One region of the Streptomyces sp. NPDC052020 genome, then DNA from elsewhere that is predicted to be linked to it. Evidence: riboswitches for the same ligand, from Rfam matches in the RefSeq annotation. Region 1 holds a riboswitch; each other region holds the start of a gene.
The links. Region 1 has a riboswitch for thiamine pyrophosphate ahead of AB0L74_RS09620 (thiamine ABC transporter substrate-binding protein). Riboswitches for the same ligand answer to the same signal wherever they lie in the genome.

Region 1 (5,143 bases):
GGTGACGGTCGCCTCCACGACGTTCTCGAAGCCGAGGAAGCGGGCCACGAACGCGTCGGCGGGCCGCTGCCACACCTCCAGGGGCGTCCCCGACTGGGCGATCCGCCCCTCCCGCATCACCACCACCCGGTCGGCGAGCGCGAACGCCTCGCCCTGGTCGTGCGTCACGGCGAGCACCGTGGTGCCCAGCCGGCCGAACAGCTCCCGCAGCTCGACGACGAGCCGCTCCCGCAGCGAGCGGTCGAGCTGGCCGAGCGGCTCGTCCAGCATCAGCAGGCGCGGCCGGGGGGCCAGTGCCCGGGCCAGCGCCACCCGCTGCTGCTCCCCGCCGGACAGTGCGGCGACGGCCCGCCGGGCGGCCCCCGGCAGGCCGACCAGTTCCAGCAACTCCCGTACGCGATCGCTCTGTTCCGCGCGCGGCACTCCGCGGGCGCGCAACCCGAAGGCGACGTTGCCGCCCACGTCCCGCTGCGGGAACAGCTGGTGGTCCTGGAACATCAGCCCCACCTCGCGCCGGTGCGCGGGCACGCCCGCCTGGTCCCGCCCGCCGAGCAGGACCGCCCCGGCGTCCAGCGGCTGGAGTCCGGCGACCGCCCGCAGCAGCGTCGACTTGCCGCTGCCGCTCGGCCCGAGCACGCACACGGTCTCGTGCTCGGCGACCTCGAGGTCGACGGCGTCCAGCACGGCCCGCCCGCCGAAGCGGACGGTCGCGCCCCGAAGGCTGAGCAGCATCCCTAGAACTCCCCGGTCCGGTCGGTCCGCAGCCGCTCCAGCACCAGCAGGGCCACCGCGCACACCACCATCAGAATCGTCGACAGGGCCATCGCCTGCCCGTAGTTGGTCTCGCCCGGCCGTCCCAGCAGCCGTGCCACCGCGACCGGCAGCGTCGGGTTGTCGGGCCGGGCGATGAACACGGTCGCCCCGAACTCGCCCAGCGACACCGCGAAGGCGAACCCGGCGGCGACCAGCAGCGCCCGCCGCACCAGCGGCAGATCGACCTCGCGCCACACCCGCCACGGGGACGCGCCGAGCACCGCGGCGGCCTCCCGCAGCCGGGGGTCCACCGCCCGCAGCACCGGCAGCATGGTCCGCACCACGAAGGGGACGCCGACCAGGGCCTGCGCGAGCGGCACCAGGATCCAGGAGCTTCTGAGGTCTAGCGGCGGTTCGTCCAGCGCGATCAGGAAACCGAAGCCGACGGTCACCGCCGACACCCCGAGGGGCAGCATCAGCAGCGCGTCGAACCCGCGTACGAGGCGGCCCGCGTCCCGCCGGGTGAGCGCGGTCGCGGCGAGGCCGCCGATCACCACGGCGATGGCGGTGGCGGCGACGGCGTACTGGAGGGAGGTGCCGATCGCCTCGATCGGGGGGACCAGGAAGACGCCGCTGTCCGCGCTGGTCAGCGCCCGGTACGAGGCGAAGCCGGGCGCGTCCAGCGACCGCTCGACCAGCACCGCGAGCGGCAGCACCAGCAACACGGCTACGGTGACGAGGACACCGGCGAGCAGCGCCCACTGTCCCGCCCCGCGCGGCCGGCGCGCGGTCAGGGAGGCGTCCACCAGCCGCAGCGCGGTCTCCCGCCGCCGTACGGTCCGGGCGTGCACGGCGAGGATCGCGCCGACCGCGACGAACTGGATCATCGTCAGCACGGCGGCCGTCGACAGGTCGAAGACGTCGGCGGTCTGCCGGTAGATCTCCACCTCCAGGGTGGCGAAGGCGGGCCCGCCGAGGATCTGGACGACGCCGAAGGAGGTGAAGGTGAACAGGAACACCATCAGCGCGGCGGCGGCCACGGCGGGCGCCAGCGCGGGCAGGGTGACCGTGCGCCAGGCCGCCGTGCGCGAGGCGCCGAGCATCCGCGCCGCCTCCTCCTGCCGCGGGTCGAGCTGCGCCCACAGCCCGCCGACGGTGCGGACGACGACGGCGTAGTTGAAGAAGACGTGGGCGAGCAGGATCGCCCACACGGTGGTGTCCAGCCGTACGCCCCACAGCTCGTCCAGCAGCCCGCCCCGCCCGACCAGCGCGAGGAAGGCGGTCCCGACGACGACCGTCGGCAGCACGAACGGCACGGTCACCACGGCCCGCAGCACCTTTTTGCCGGGGAAGTCCAGGCGGGCGAAGACGTACGCGCCGGGCAGCGCGACCAGCAGGGTCAGCGCGGTGGAGACCAGCGCCTGCCAGGTGGTGAACCACAGCACGTGCCGGACGCCGGAGTCCGCCAGCACCTGGCCGATCCGCCCGAGGTGCCAGCCGTCGCCGTCCTTCAGCCCCCGCCCGACGATCGCGACGACGGGATAGGCGAAGAAGACCGCGAAGAACGCGACGGGCCCGGCCATGAGCGCGAGCCGCGCCGCGGCCTGGCGCCGCCGCCCGCGGGCGGCTACTTCAGAACGAGCGAGGTCCACGACTTGACCCACTCGTCACGGTGGTCGGCGATCTCGTCCGGGTCCATGGTCTGCGGGTTCTTCGCCTGCGGCCCGAACTTCGCGAAGTCCTCCGGCACCTTCGCGTCGTCCCGCACCGGGTAGACGAACATGTTCAGCGGCAGGTCGTCCTGGAACCGCTTGCCGATCAGGAAGTCCAGCAGCGCCTTGCCGCCCTCGGGGTTCTCGGCGTTGCTCAGCAGTCCGGCGTACTCCACCTGGCGGAAGCAGGTGTTGGAGGCGATGCCCGTGGGCGCCGTGTCGGGCCGGGGGTCGGCGTAGATCACCTCGGCGGGCGGCGAGGAGGCGTACGACACGACCAGCGGGCGGTCGGCCTTGGCCTTCTTGCCGGCGGCGGAGCCGGAGAACTCCTCGTTGTAGGCCTGCTCCCAGCCGTCGACCACCTTGACGCCGTTGGCCTTCAGCTTCTTCCAGTACTCCGGCCAGCCGTCGCCGTAGCGGGCGGCGGTGCCGAGGAGGAAGCCGAGGCCGGGCGAGGAGGTGGCGGCGTTCTCGGTGACCAGGAGGTTCTTGTACTCCGGCTTGATCAGGTCGTCGAAGGAGGCGGGCGGGGTGAGCCTGTGCTCGCCGAACCACTCCTTGTCGTAGTTGACGCAGATGTCACCGGTGTCGATGGGGGTGACCCGGTGCCGTTCCCCGTCGGCCCGGTACTCCGGCCCGATCCGGTCGGCGTCCTTCGGCTCGTACGGCTGGAAGAGCCCGTTGTCCAGCGCCCGCGACAGCAGGGTGTTGTCGACGCCGAAGAAGACGTCGCCCTGCGGGTTGTCCTTGGTCAGGATCGCCTTGTTCACGGCCTGGCCCGCGTCGCCGTCCTTGAGGACCCTGACCCGGTAACCGGACTCCTTCTCGAAGGCGGCGATCACGTCCTTCGACGCGGCCCACGAGTCATGGCTGACCAGCGTCACGGTCTTCGGGTCGCCGGATTCCCCGCCACCGCCGGACGACCCGCACGCCGAGAGCGTGACCAGGCCGAGTCCCACGGCCAGGATCGCGGCCTTCTTGGTGATGCCCACTGATGTCCTCCTGGGTGACCAGGAAGAGACGCGGCCCTGCCCAGACCCCCTGGAAGGTGCCCCGGGCAGGGCGCAACAGCTCGAGTGATGACCGATCTCCCTACCCAGAATGACCTGGGCCAGGTTCGGAGGGTCTGCGGCCGGTGCCGCACTCTCAGCGCTGTGGCGCTCCCCTGTCGGAATATGCGGATGTGGTGATGGTGTGCGTTCTTACGGTGGTCAGGTTACCGTTCGCTCGCGGCGAGCTGTCCGCACGCCCCGTCGATCTCCTGCCCACGGGTGTCCCGGATGGTGACCGGCACACCATGGGCGGCGATCGCCTCCACGAACGCCTTCTCGTCCTCGGGCCGCGAGGCGGTCCACTTCGAGCCGGGCGTCGGGTTGAGCGGGATCAGGTTGACGTGCACCGGCTTGCCCTTGAGCAGCCGGCCGAGCCGGTCACCGCGCCACGCCTGGTCGTTGATGTCCCGGATCAGCGCGTACTCGATGGAGAGCCGCCGGCCGGACTTCGCGGCGTACTCGAACCCGGCGTCCAGCACCTCGCGCACCTTCCACCGCGTGTTCACGGGGACGAGGGTGTCGCGCAGCTCGTCGTCGGGCGCGTGCAGCGAGATCGCCAGACGGCACTTGAAGCCCTCGTCGGCGAAGCGGTGGATGGCCGGGACCAGGCCCACCGTCGAGACGGTGATGCCGCGCTGCGACAGGCCCACCCCGTCGGGCTCGGGGTCGGTGAGCCTGCGGATGGCCCCGACGACCCGGTTGTAGTTGGCGAGCGGCTCGCCCATGCCCATGAAGACGATGTTGGACAGCCGGGCCGGACCGCCCGGCACCTCGCCGTCCCTGAGGGCCCGCATGCCGTCCACGATCTGGTGCACGATCTCCGCGGTGGACAGGTTCCGGTCCAGGCCGGCCTGTCCGGTGGCGCAGAACGGGCAGTTCATGCCGCAGCCCGCCTGCGAGCTGATGCACATGGTCACCCGGTCCGGGTAGCGCATGAGCACCGACTCGACGAGGGTGCCGTCGAACAGCCGCCACAGCGTCTTGCGGGTGGTCCCCTGGTCGGTCGACAGGTGCCGCACCACCGTCATCAGCTCCGGCAGCAGCGCCTCCCGGAGCTTGCCGCGGGAGCCGGCCGGGATGTCGGTCCACTGCTCCGGCTCGTGCGCGTACCGCGCGAAGTAGTGCTGCGAGAGCTGCTTGGCGCGAAACGGCTTCTCGCCGATCGCGGCGACGGCCTCCTTGCGCTCGGCGGGCGTGAGGTCGGCAAGGTGCCGCGGCGGCTTCTTGGCTCCGCGCGGGGCGACGAAAGTGAGTTCTCCGGGCTTAGGCATGGCGTTACCAGTGTCGCAGATCCACTTGGGTGACCCGCGGGCGTCACTCGCTACGGCTGTCGGTAGTAGCCGTCGCCGGTCGCCGTGGACGGCCCCGGACGGCCCGGAGACGGCCGGCGGAGATCACTCGCCGGCTCTCAGTCAGGGCAGGAGCGGGAGCATCTGAGTACACGTGCTCATGTGAAACACCGACGGGCCCACCATGCTGGGGCGCGTGCCGGTCGGCCGATGGCCGCCTTCAAGCGGAACCGTGGGAGGCGCGGAGCACGTGAGCGAGCCGCCGACCGGCCTGCGAAGCGGGGTCAGCATCGCACTGCTCGTCATCGACCTCTTGGTCCTCGCTTGGTTGCCGTAC
Region 2 (5,143 bases), on a different contig from region 1:
ACGATGTCGACGCCGCCGGCCAGCACCGCGTCCAGGAACTCGGGCAGGTCGCCCTGGCGGGTGCGGGCGTCCGTGCAGAGGTAGAGCCGGGCGTCGGCGAGCCGGTCGCGGGCGGTGGCGGCGTTGTCGGGCATGCGGGTGTCCCCCCGGTGTCGGTGGCGTACGGGCCGCGCCGCGCCGGGGCCGTGGCCCCGGCCGGCCGCGGCCCGTACGCCGGACGGTAGGTCGGTCAGACGGCGAGCGCCTGGGCGCGGCGCTTCACCTCCGTGCCGCGATTCTCGCGCAGCGCCTGCGCGGGGGTGCCGGGCAGGGTCGGGTCGGACGTGAAGAGCCACTCCAGCATCTCTTCGACCGTGAAGCCGTCGTCCCGCAGGAGCGTCAGGGTCCCGGACAGGCCCTTGACGACCTTGTCCCCGTCGATGAAGTCCGCGGGGACGTGCAGCGCGCGGTTCTCACCGCGGCGTACGGCGATGAGCTGGCCGTCCTTCACCAGCTGGCGCACGCGGGTCACCTCGACCCCGAGCATCTCCGCGATGTCCGGCAGGGTGAGCCAGGCGGGGACGAGGGCATCGATCTTTGCGTCAATCTCGGTCACGCCTCCAGCCTGCCATCCGGCACCGACAGTGGGAAACCGGACCCCGCCCGGACCGGCACGGGGCGCCCCGGCCGTCTCCCGGCCTCAGGCGGTGGCCGACTTCAGCGGCCGGGCCGCATCCGCCAGCAGCTTTGGGTCCATGGGCGTGCCGGCCTCGATCAGCCGCCTGCCCTGGGCCAGGTCCCGGGGGCGCCCCACCGCCAGCAGGCCGGCCAGCCGGTTCTCCCGCAGCCAGCACACCGTCCAGGCGGGTCCGGACGGGTCGCCGCGCCACAGGGTGGTGTCGGCCGCGGGGTGGTGGCCGGCGTACTGGACGAAACGGCCGAACTGCTCGGACCAGAAGTAGGGCACCGGGTCGTAGGCCGCCGCGGCCCCGGTGACGATGTCGGCGGCGACCGTGCGCGGCCCCTGGAGGGCGTTGTCCCAGTGGTGGACCGTCAGACGCGTGCCGTACCGCGCCGACGGGAAGGAGGCGCAGTCGCCGACGGCGTAGACGTCCGGCACGCCGGTGCGCAGGCGGTCGTCGGCGACGACCTCGCCGTGCGCGCCGAGCTCGACGCCGGAGCCGGCCAGCCAGGCGGTGGCGGGCCGGGCGCCGATGCCGACGACGACGGCGCCCGCGGGCAGCCGGGTGCCGTCGTCGAGGACCACCGCGCCCGGCTCGACGCGCTCCACGCGCGCGTGGGTGCGCAGTTCGGCGCCGGCGTCGGCGTACCAGGCCGCCATCGGCGCGGCCACCTCGACGGGCAGCGCTCCGGCCAGCGGGCGGCCGGCGGCCTCCACGACGGTCACCGCGCAGCCCGCCTCGCGCGCGGCCGTGGCGAACTCGGCGCCGATCCAGCCGGCCCCCACGACCACGACGTCGTGCTGCCGGGCGAGGACCGGGCGCAGCCGTTCGGCGTCGTCCAGGGTGCGCAGCAGATGCACGCCGGGCACGCCCTCCGCGCCCGGCAGGCGGACCGGTTCGGCGCCGGTGGCGAGGACGAGGACGTCGTACGGCACGGGCCCCGCGGAGGTGTCCAGGACGTGCGCCTCGGGGCGCAGGCCCAGCGCCTCGCAGCCCAGCCTGAGGTCGATGCCGAGCGCCTCGAAGTCGATGTCGAAGGCGGAGTGCTCGGCGGTGCCGAGCAGGATCGCCTTGGACAGCGGGGGCCGGTCGTAGGGCTGGTGCGGTTCGGCGCCGATCAGCGTCACGGTGCCGGCGAAGCCCTGCTCGCGCAGGGCGGCGGCGGTCTGCACGCCCGCCATGCCGGCGCCCACCACGACCACGCGGCGCGGCGCGGACGCTCCCGTCCGTCCCGGCTCGCCCGTCTCCGCCGCTTCCCGCCTCTGCTCGCTCACCCGATCACCATAGACACCCGCGTCACCTCCGGCGCCTGACGGGGCATCAGTCACCGTTTTGGGTCCGGGATCTGCTCCACCACGCTCGTCCCGCTGCCCGCCCGCGACTCCCACTGCCAGGTCTCCTCCAGCCGCACCCGCCCGTCGGGCAGGTCCACGACCGTCGCCAGGCAGTGCCCCGACGACGTGCCGCCGTCGGTCTTGAGCTGCACGTACCGGAAGTCGAGCCGGTCGCCCTCGCGGGTCCCCACCAGGAACCCGCGGACGACGTCGCCGCCGGCGTACTCGGCCCAGACCTCGCCGTCCTTCTCGTGGTAAGTGAACCGGGTGCGGGTGCCCACCTGGCCCGGCGCCTGGTCGGCGACGGGGGCGAGCACGAGACCGTGCAGCGAACGGGCCATGGGGGGAGGCTCCCTTACAGACATGCGGCGGCTAGGGCTAGGGTGGCCAACGTAAAGCACTCGCGGGAGCCCGGACGCACCGGGCTGAGAGGGAGGCTGGCGGCCTCCGACCGTACGAACCTGATCCGGGTCATGCCGGCGAAGGGAGGGGCTGGACGCCCATGTCACGCACGTCCGACACCTCAGACGTCCTTGTCGTCGGGGGCGGGATCATCGGCCTGGTCACGGCCTGGCGGGCCGCGCAGCGGGGGCTCGCCACGGCCCTGGTGGACCCCGAGCCGGGCGGCGGGGCCGCCCAGGTGGCGGCCGGGATGCTGGCCGCCGTCACGGAACTGCACTATGGCGAACAGACCCTGCTCGCCCTGAACGTCACCTCCGCGCGCCGCTACCCGGAGTTCGCCGCCGAACTCACCGAGGCCACCGGTCACGACCTCGGCTACCGCCGGTGCGGCACCCTCGCCGTCGCCCTGGACGCCGACGACCGCGCCCATCTGCGCGAGCTGCACGCCTTCCAGCTCCAGTCGGGGCTGACGGCGGAGTGGCTGTCGGGGCGGGAGTGCCGGCGCCTGGAGCCGATGCTCGCGCCCGGCGTGCGCGGCGGGCTCAGGGTGGACGGCGACCACCAGATCGATCCGCGGCGCCTGGCCGCGGCCCTGGTGGCCGCCTGCGAGCGGGCGGGCGTGGTCTTCCACCGGACGTGGGCCGACCGGCTCACCGTCGTCCGGGACCGGGCGACCGGGGTCGTCACCGCCGACGGCACGGCGCTCGGGGCCGGCCGGACGGTGCTGGCCGCGGGCAGCCTCAGCGGGCGGCTCGCGGGCGTGCCGGACGCCGTCCTGCCGCCGGTGCGGCCCGTGAAGGGGCAGGTGGTGCGGCTGACGATGCCGGACGGGCGGGCGCCGCTGCTGAGCCGCACCGTGCGCGCCGTGGTGCGCGGCAACGCCCTGTACCTGGTGCCCCGGGAGAGCGGCGAACTGGTCGTCGGGGCGACCAGCGAGGAGATGGGCTGGGACACGACGGTGACCGCCGGCGGCGTGTACGAGCTGCTGCGCGACGCCCACGAACTGGTCCCCGGCATCACCGAGCTGCCGCTGGCGGAGACCCGCGCGGGCCTGCGCCCCGGCTCCCCGGACAACGCGCCGCTGCTCGGCCCGACCGCGCTGGAGGGCCTGCTGCTGGCCACCGGGCACTACCGCAACGGCGTGCTGCTCACCCCGGTCACCGGCGACGTCATGGCGCACGTCCTGACCACCGGCGAGCTGCCCGCCGAGGCCCGCGCCTTCACCCCCGGGCGCTTCACCGCCTTCCCCCCCGCCCCCGCACTCACGGAGCAGTCCGCATGAACGTCCTGGTCAACGGGGAGCCGCGCGAGGTGGCTCCCGGCACGGCCCTCGACACCCTGGTGAGGACCCTCACCCAGGCGCCGTCCGGAGTGGCCGCCGCCCTGAACGAAACCGTCGTCCCGCGCGCGCAGTGGCCGGACACGGCCCTGGCCGAGGGTGACCGCGTCGAAGTCCTCACCGCCGTCCAAGGAGGCTGAACGATGGCCGACGATCCCTTCGTCATCGGCGGGACGACCTTCACGTCCCGCCTGATCATGGGCACGGGCGGGGCGCCCAGCCTCGACGTGCTGGAGCGGGCGCTCGTCGCCTCCGGGACGGAGCTGACCACCGTCGCGATGCGGCGCGTGAACCCCTCGGTGCACGGGTCCGTGCTGTCGGTGCTGGAGAAGCTCGGCATCCGCGTGCTGCCGAACACGGCGGGCTGCTTCACGGCCGGCGAGGCGGTGCTGACCGCCCGCCTCGCGCGCGAGGCCCTCGGCACCGACCTGGTCAAGCTGGAGGTCATCGCCGATGAGCGGACCCTGCTGCCCGACCCGGTCGAGCTGCTGGAGGCGGCCGAGACGCTGGTCGACGACGGGTTCACGGTGCTGCCGTACACCAATGACGACCCCGTGCTGGCACGGAAGCTGGAGGACGTCGGGTGCGCCGCCATCATGCCGCTCGGGTCGCCGATCGGCTCCGGGCTCGGCATCCGCAATCCGCACAACTTCCAGCTGATCGTGGAGCACGCGCGCGTGCCGGTGATCCTGGACGCGGGCGCGGGCACGGCGTCGGACGCAGCGCTGGCGATGGAGCTGGGGTGCGCGGGTGTGATGCTCGCCTCGGCGGTGACCCGGGCGCAGGAGCCGGTGCTGATGGCGGAGGCGATGAGGCACGCGGTGGAGGCGGGCCGGCTGGCCCGGCGGGCCGGGCGCATCCCCCGGCGCCACTTCGCCGAGGCGTCCTCACCGGCGGAGGGCCTGGCCCGGCTGGATCCGGAGCGGCCCGCGTTCTAGGGAGTGTCCCCAGATCCGGAAGCGGTCCCAGGTCTGCCGCGGGACCCCGGCCGACGTCTCGGCGGTGAGCGGTGTCGGCGGCGGCTCGTAGACTCGCCTGCGTGGACACGACCCTTCAGGACCCTCTGGTCGGGCGACTGCTCGACGGCCGGTACCGCGTCGACGCGCGGATCGCGGTCGGCGGGATGGCCACGGTCTACCGGGCCGTGGACACCCGCCTGGACCGTGTGCTCGCGCTGAAGGTGATGCACCCGGCGCTCGCGGCCGACGCCTCCTTCGTCGAGCGGTTCATCCGCGAGGCCAAGTCGGTGGCCCGCCTCGCCCACCCCAACGTCGTCCAGGTCTTCGACCAGGGCACCGACGGGGCGTACGTCTATCTGGCCATGGAGTACGTCTCCGGCTGCACCCTGCGCGACGTGCTGCGCGAGCGCGGGGCGCTCCAGCCCCGGGCCGCCCTGGACATCCTGG
Region 3 (5,143 bases), on a different contig from region 1:
TCACCACCGGCTGGGTGTTCGGTGCCCTCACCGCGGTCGCGGTCCTCGCCGCCGCCGTCGGACTGCTGATCACCGCACTGCGCAACCGCCCCCGCGCCGAAGCCGGGCCGGACCGGGAGCTGAGCCGGGAGGTGGCCGAGGCCCGCGAGGCCTGGCGCGTCGCCCTGCTGGAACGCGGTGTTCTGCCCTTCCTGCGCGACGCCCTCGGCGACCGGGGCACGGCGGGCGCACCACCGCGTACGACACCGTCCGTGCCGGCCAGCCGTATGCCGGCCCTCGGCTACGACCGCCCCGGTTTCACCAGCCCGGGCGACAGCCCGGCCGCCGGGCACCGCCCGAGCTACACGAGCCCGGACTACACCAGCCCGGACTTCGGCGGACCGGAGCACCGGCCGGAGTAGTGGCAGGAGTCAACGGCCGGTGCGGGTCCGGAATGCCGCAGGGTGCCCCGGAGCGACGGGCGACGGCGGACGAGGACTGCCGGGCGACGGTGTCGGAGGGAGGGGGCGGGCCGGAAGGCCGCCCCCTCGTCACTCCGTCAGCCCTGTCCCTCGCACGGCGACGCGAGGTTTAGTCCGCGATCGGCAGATACACGCGGTTGCCCGAAGCCGCGAACTCCTTCGACTTCTGGGCCATGCCCTGCTCGATCTCGGCCTGGCTGCCACCGTGCTCGCGACGGATGTCCTGCGAGATCTTCATGCTGCAGAACTTCGGACCGCACATCGAGCAGAAGTGAGCCGTCTTGGCGGGCTCGGCCGGCAGCGTCTCGTCGTGGAACTCCCGTGCCGTGTCCGGGTCGAGGGCCAGGTTGAACTGGTCCTCCCACCGGAACTCGAAGCGGGCGTCGGACAGCGCGTCGTCCCACTCCTGCGCCCCGGGATGCCCCTTGGCAAGATCGGCCGCGTGGGCGGCGATCTTGTACGTGATGACGCCGGTCTTGACGTCGTCCCGGTTGGGCAGGCCCAGGTGCTCCTTCGGCGTGACGTAACAGAGCATGGCCGTGCCCCACCAGGCGATCATCGCGGCACCGATGCCGGAGGTGATGTGGTCATAGGCCGGCGCGACGTCCGTCGTCAGCGGACCGAGCGTATAGAACGGAGCTTCCTCGCAGATCTCCTGCTGAAGGTCGATGTTCTCCTTGATCTTGTGCATCGGGACATGGCCCGGGCCCTCGATCATGGTCTGGACGTGGAAGCGCTTCGCGATCCGGTTGAGTTCCCCGAGCGTCCTCAACTCCGCGAACTGGGCCTCGTCGTTGGCGTCCGCGATCGAGCCGGGCCGGAGGCCGTCGCCGAGGGAGTACGTCACGTCGTACGCCGCGAGGATCTCGCAGAGCTCCTCGAAGTTCTCGTACAGGAACGACTCCTTGTGGTGCGCCAGGCACCACGCCGCCATGATCGAACCGCCGCGCGAGACGATGCCGGTCTTGCGGTTCGCCGTCAGCGGCACGTACGCCAGGCGGACGCCCGCGTGGACCGTCATGTAATCCACGCCCTGCTCGGCCTGTTCGATCACCGTGTCCTTGTAGATCTCCCAGGTCAGCTCTTCGGCCTTGCCGTCCACCTTCTCCAGGGCCTGGTACAGCGGCACGGTGCCGATGGGTACGGGGGAGTTGCGCAGCACCCACTCGCGCGTGGTGTGGATGTTCCGCCCGGTGGACAGATCCATGACCGTGTCGGCGCCCCAGCGGGTCGCCCAGGTCATCTTCTCCACCTCCTCCTCGATGGAGGAGGTCACGGCGGAGTTGCCGATGTTCGCGTTGACCTTCACCAGGAACCGCTTGCCGATGATCATCGGCTCGATCTCCGGGTGGTTCACGTTCGCGGGCAGCACCGCCCGCCCGGCGGCGATCTCCTCGCGGACGACCTCGGGCGACACGTTCTCCCGGAGGGCCACGAACTCCATCTCCGGCGTGATCTCGCCCCGGCGCGCGTACGCCAGCTGGGTCACGGCCTTTCCGTCCCGGCCGCGCCTCGGCTGACGCGGGCGCCCGGGGAAGACCGCGTCGAGGTTGCGCAGGCCCCCGCGCGGCGAGGTGTGCTTGATCCCGTCGTCCTCGGGCCGGACGGGACGGCCCGCGTACTCCTCGGTGTCGCCGCGGGCGACGATCCAGTTCTCGCGCAGCGGCGGAAGGCCCCTGCGGACGTCGGTGTCAACGAGCGGATCGGTATACGGGCCCGATGTGTCGTACAGCGTGACGGACTGCCCGTTGGTGAGGTGCACCTGGCGGACCGGCACTCGCAGATCGGGGCGTGAGCCCTCGATGTACGCCTTGTGCCAGCCGATGGACTTCCCGGCCTCCGCGGACTGTCCGTCGACGGAGTCGTTCGTGGAGGCAGGCGTGCGTGCGTCCTTGATGGTCATGAGACCTACTCCCTACGCCGGCATTACCCGGTAACAGGTTCGGCGGTCGACGCAGCGGCTTCCGTCTGCCGACGTTCCGTGGGAAACATCACTCGTCTTCGGTGACGTTTCATGTGAAACATCGGCGGGACGGAGGTCAGCGCCCTCTCAGCCCGGTGCTCCGAGCTCCCGCGTGTACAAAGGTGCCCCCACGCTAGCGTTACTTCGGGCGCGGTGAACAGAGGGCCCCCCTGGTTCTTGCGATGATCGGTCGGTGACCACGACGCAGCATCCCCCCTATCCCCCGCCCGACCCGCCCCGCGGCCCGGGTGCAGGCAGCGGCCCTGGCGCCGGTGGTCCTGGTGCCGGAGGCGGACGCGGCCCCGGATCCGGGGGCGGCCATGGGCACTCGCACGGCCACGGACACGGGCATGGGCACGGTCCCGCGGCACCGGTCTCCCGGCACCTGCGCAAGGTCATCGCGGCGGTCCTCATCCCGTTCGCCGCGGCGGTGGTGGTCGGGCTCGCGGTGCTGTGGCCGGGCGGTGCGCCCCCACACGAACGCACCGGTGTCGGATTCGACCGGCAGACGCAGCAGGCCACGGTCACCCGGGTGCTCGAGGTGAGCTGCAAGGACGTCAACGCCTCGGGCGTCCCCCCGACCGGCGACACCTCCACCGCCGAGGGGTCCTCCGCGGTGCAACAGGCCGGCGGCACCTGCAAGAAGGCCACGATCCGGGTCGACACCGGCAAGGACAAGGGCCGGACGTTCACCGAGATCGTGCAGCCCGACCAGTCCCGGCAGCTGCGACAGGGCCAGAAGGTCGTGGTCGCCTACGAGCCCTCGGCACCGAGGGACCTGCAGTACTCGGTCGCCGACATCAACAGGCGCCTGCCGATGGCGCTGCTGGCCGGGATCTTCGCGCTCGCCGTCGTGGTCGTCGGGCGGCTGCGGGGTGTCATGGCGCTGGTCGCGCTGGCCATCAGCTTCCTGGTGCTGAACTTCTTCATCCTCCCGGCGATCCTCCAGGGGTCGAACCCGCTGCTGGTGGCCGTGGTGGGGTCGAGCGCCATCATGCTGATCGCCCTGTACCTGTGCCACGGCCTGTCCGCCCGCACCTCCGTGGCGGTGCTCGGCACCCTGATCTCCCTGCTGCTGATCGGCGTCCTGGGATCGCTGTTCATCGGCTGGGCCGCGCTCACCGGCAACACCGACGACAACACGGGGCTGATCCACGGCCTGTACCCGACCATCGACATGAGCGGTCTGCTGCTGGCCGGTGTGATCATCGGTTCTCTGGGTGTCCTCGACGACGTGACCGTCACGCAGACGTCGGCGGTCTGGGAACTGCACGAGGCCAACCCGTCGATGGGCTGGCGCGGGCTGTACCGCGCGGCCATCCGGATCGGACGCGACCACATCGCGTCCGTCGTCAACACGCTCGTCCTCGCCTATGCGGGCGCCGCGCTCCCGCTGCTCCTGCTGTTCTCCATCGCGCAGAGCAGCGTGGGAACGGTCGCCAACAGCGAGCTCGTCGCGGAGGAGATCGTCCGCACTCTGGTCGGTTCGATCGGCCTGGTGGCGTCGGTTCCGGTCACCACGGCCCTCGCGGCCCTGGTGGTCTCGGCCGACCGCAGCGGGCGGGAAGCCACGGCGCAGGGCACCGGGTCCGGGCCGGCCCGTGGCGGACGAGGACGGCGCCGCAAGCGCTGAGACCGCGCGGCGAAGCGTTCCGCCTCCGTCCCCCGGTTGGCGTAACGCTTCAGCCGGTGCTCTGCTCCTCCGCCAGGATGCGGTCCAGAGCCTCGTCGAGATGGGCGTCGAAATCGGCGAGCGAACCCTCCTGGCCCAACGGCACCAGCTTGTCGGTGCGGTCGAGGAAGGCCACGAGCGGTGCCGACGAGGAGCGGAACAGCGCCTGGTCACCGCCGACCTGAAGCCGGATCAGGACCTCGCCGAGGGCTTCCGGTTCCACCGGGGTGATGCGCACATCGCCCTCACCACACGGGCGGCCCACCCCGTCGATCAGCAACTCGCGTCCGAAAGCCCAGGTCACCGGTGCGTCTCCGGGCAGATGGAAAGTAAGCCGCACGGCATAGGGATCACAGGTCTCGTAGCGCAACTCCACCGGGATGCGGAAGGAGAGCTCCTCGGACACAAGAAAGCTCATCATGACTTCTGCTTGTACGGACTCGCGCATCATGTACCCCGTCGTTCGCCGTCGACTGGCCGGGAATCAAACCTCTGACACTGCTGGCATCTTGCTGAACGTACACACCAGATCACAAGGAGTGAGTTTTCACATACTGATAGAGATCGCGAGCGACCCCAGGCGGCGGCCTACCTCCTGCTGGAGCTGCCGTACCGCGGGCAGCAGCCGATCGGCATGCTGGGAGGGCAGGGAAATGGCCATCGTCGCGGCCGTGGTGCCCAGGGTGATGGGGATCGCCGCGCACACCGTCCCGAGCGCGTACTCCTGGCGCTCGATGACCGGCTCCATGTGCCGTACGCGCTCCAGCCGCTTGAGCAGGCTGCGGTCGTCGTCCACCGTGTACGGCGTGACCGGCTGGACCGGGTACCGGTCGAGGTGGTCCCGGCGGGCTTCCTCGTCCAGCTGTGACAGCAGGCACTGCCCGATGGCGTGCGCATGCCCGGTCTCCCGGAAGTCGGCCCACTCCTCGACCGCCGGGTTGCCGGGAGTGTCGGAGACGCACATGACGTGGATGTCGCCGTCGCGGTACATCGCGTAGTACACGGGCACGCCGAGGGCGTCCCGCCAGCAGGCCAACGCGTCGACAA

Region 2: another riboswitch for thiamine pyrophosphate. It lies ahead of thiO (glycine oxidase ThiO); the one in region 1 lies ahead of AB0L74_RS09620 (thiamine ABC transporter substrate-binding protein).
Region 3: another riboswitch for thiamine pyrophosphate. It lies ahead of thiC (phosphomethylpyrimidine synthase ThiC); the one in region 1 lies ahead of AB0L74_RS09620 (thiamine ABC transporter substrate-binding protein).

The regions. Positions count from the first base shown of each region.
Region 1 is NZ_JBFAWY010000007.1:165,542-170,684, reverse strand. It holds gene AB0L74_RS09630 (ABC transporter ATP-binding protein) at 1-732, opposite strand, end outside; gene AB0L74_RS09625 (iron ABC transporter permease) at 735-2,405, opposite strand; gene AB0L74_RS09620 (thiamine ABC transporter substrate-binding protein) at 2,381-3,457, opposite strand; TPP riboswitch at 3,537-3,642, opposite strand; gene rlmN (23S rRNA (adenine(2503)-C(2))-methyltransferase RlmN) at 3,682-4,788, opposite strand.
Region 2 is NZ_JBFAWY010000008.1:148,171-153,313, reverse strand. It holds gene thiE (thiamine phosphate synthase) at 1-134, opposite strand, end outside; gene AB0L74_RS10945 (Rv2175c family DNA-binding protein) at 230-595, opposite strand; gene AB0L74_RS10940 (FAD-dependent oxidoreductase) at 680-1,843, opposite strand; gene AB0L74_RS10935 (hypothetical protein) at 1,987-2,337, opposite strand; TPP riboswitch at 2,390-2,501, shown strand; gene thiO (glycine oxidase ThiO) at 2,499-3,680, shown strand; gene thiS (sulfur carrier protein ThiS) at 3,677-3,877, shown strand; gene AB0L74_RS10920 (thiazole synthase) at 3,881-4,675, shown strand; gene pknB (Stk1 family PASTA domain-containing Ser/Thr kinase) at 4,777-5,143, shown strand, end outside.
Region 3 is NZ_JBFAWY010000046.1:8,010-13,152, reverse strand. It holds gene AB0L74_RS31040 (hypothetical protein) at 1-401, shown strand, start outside; gene thiC (phosphomethylpyrimidine synthase ThiC) at 571-2,364, opposite strand; TPP riboswitch at 2,357-2,546, opposite strand; gene AB0L74_RS31030 (YibE/F family protein) at 2,618-4,057, shown strand; gene AB0L74_RS31025 (SsgA family sporulation/cell division regulator) at 4,107-4,544, opposite strand; gene AB0L74_RS31020 (IclR family transcriptional regulator C-terminal domain-containing protein) at 4,644-5,143, opposite strand, start outside.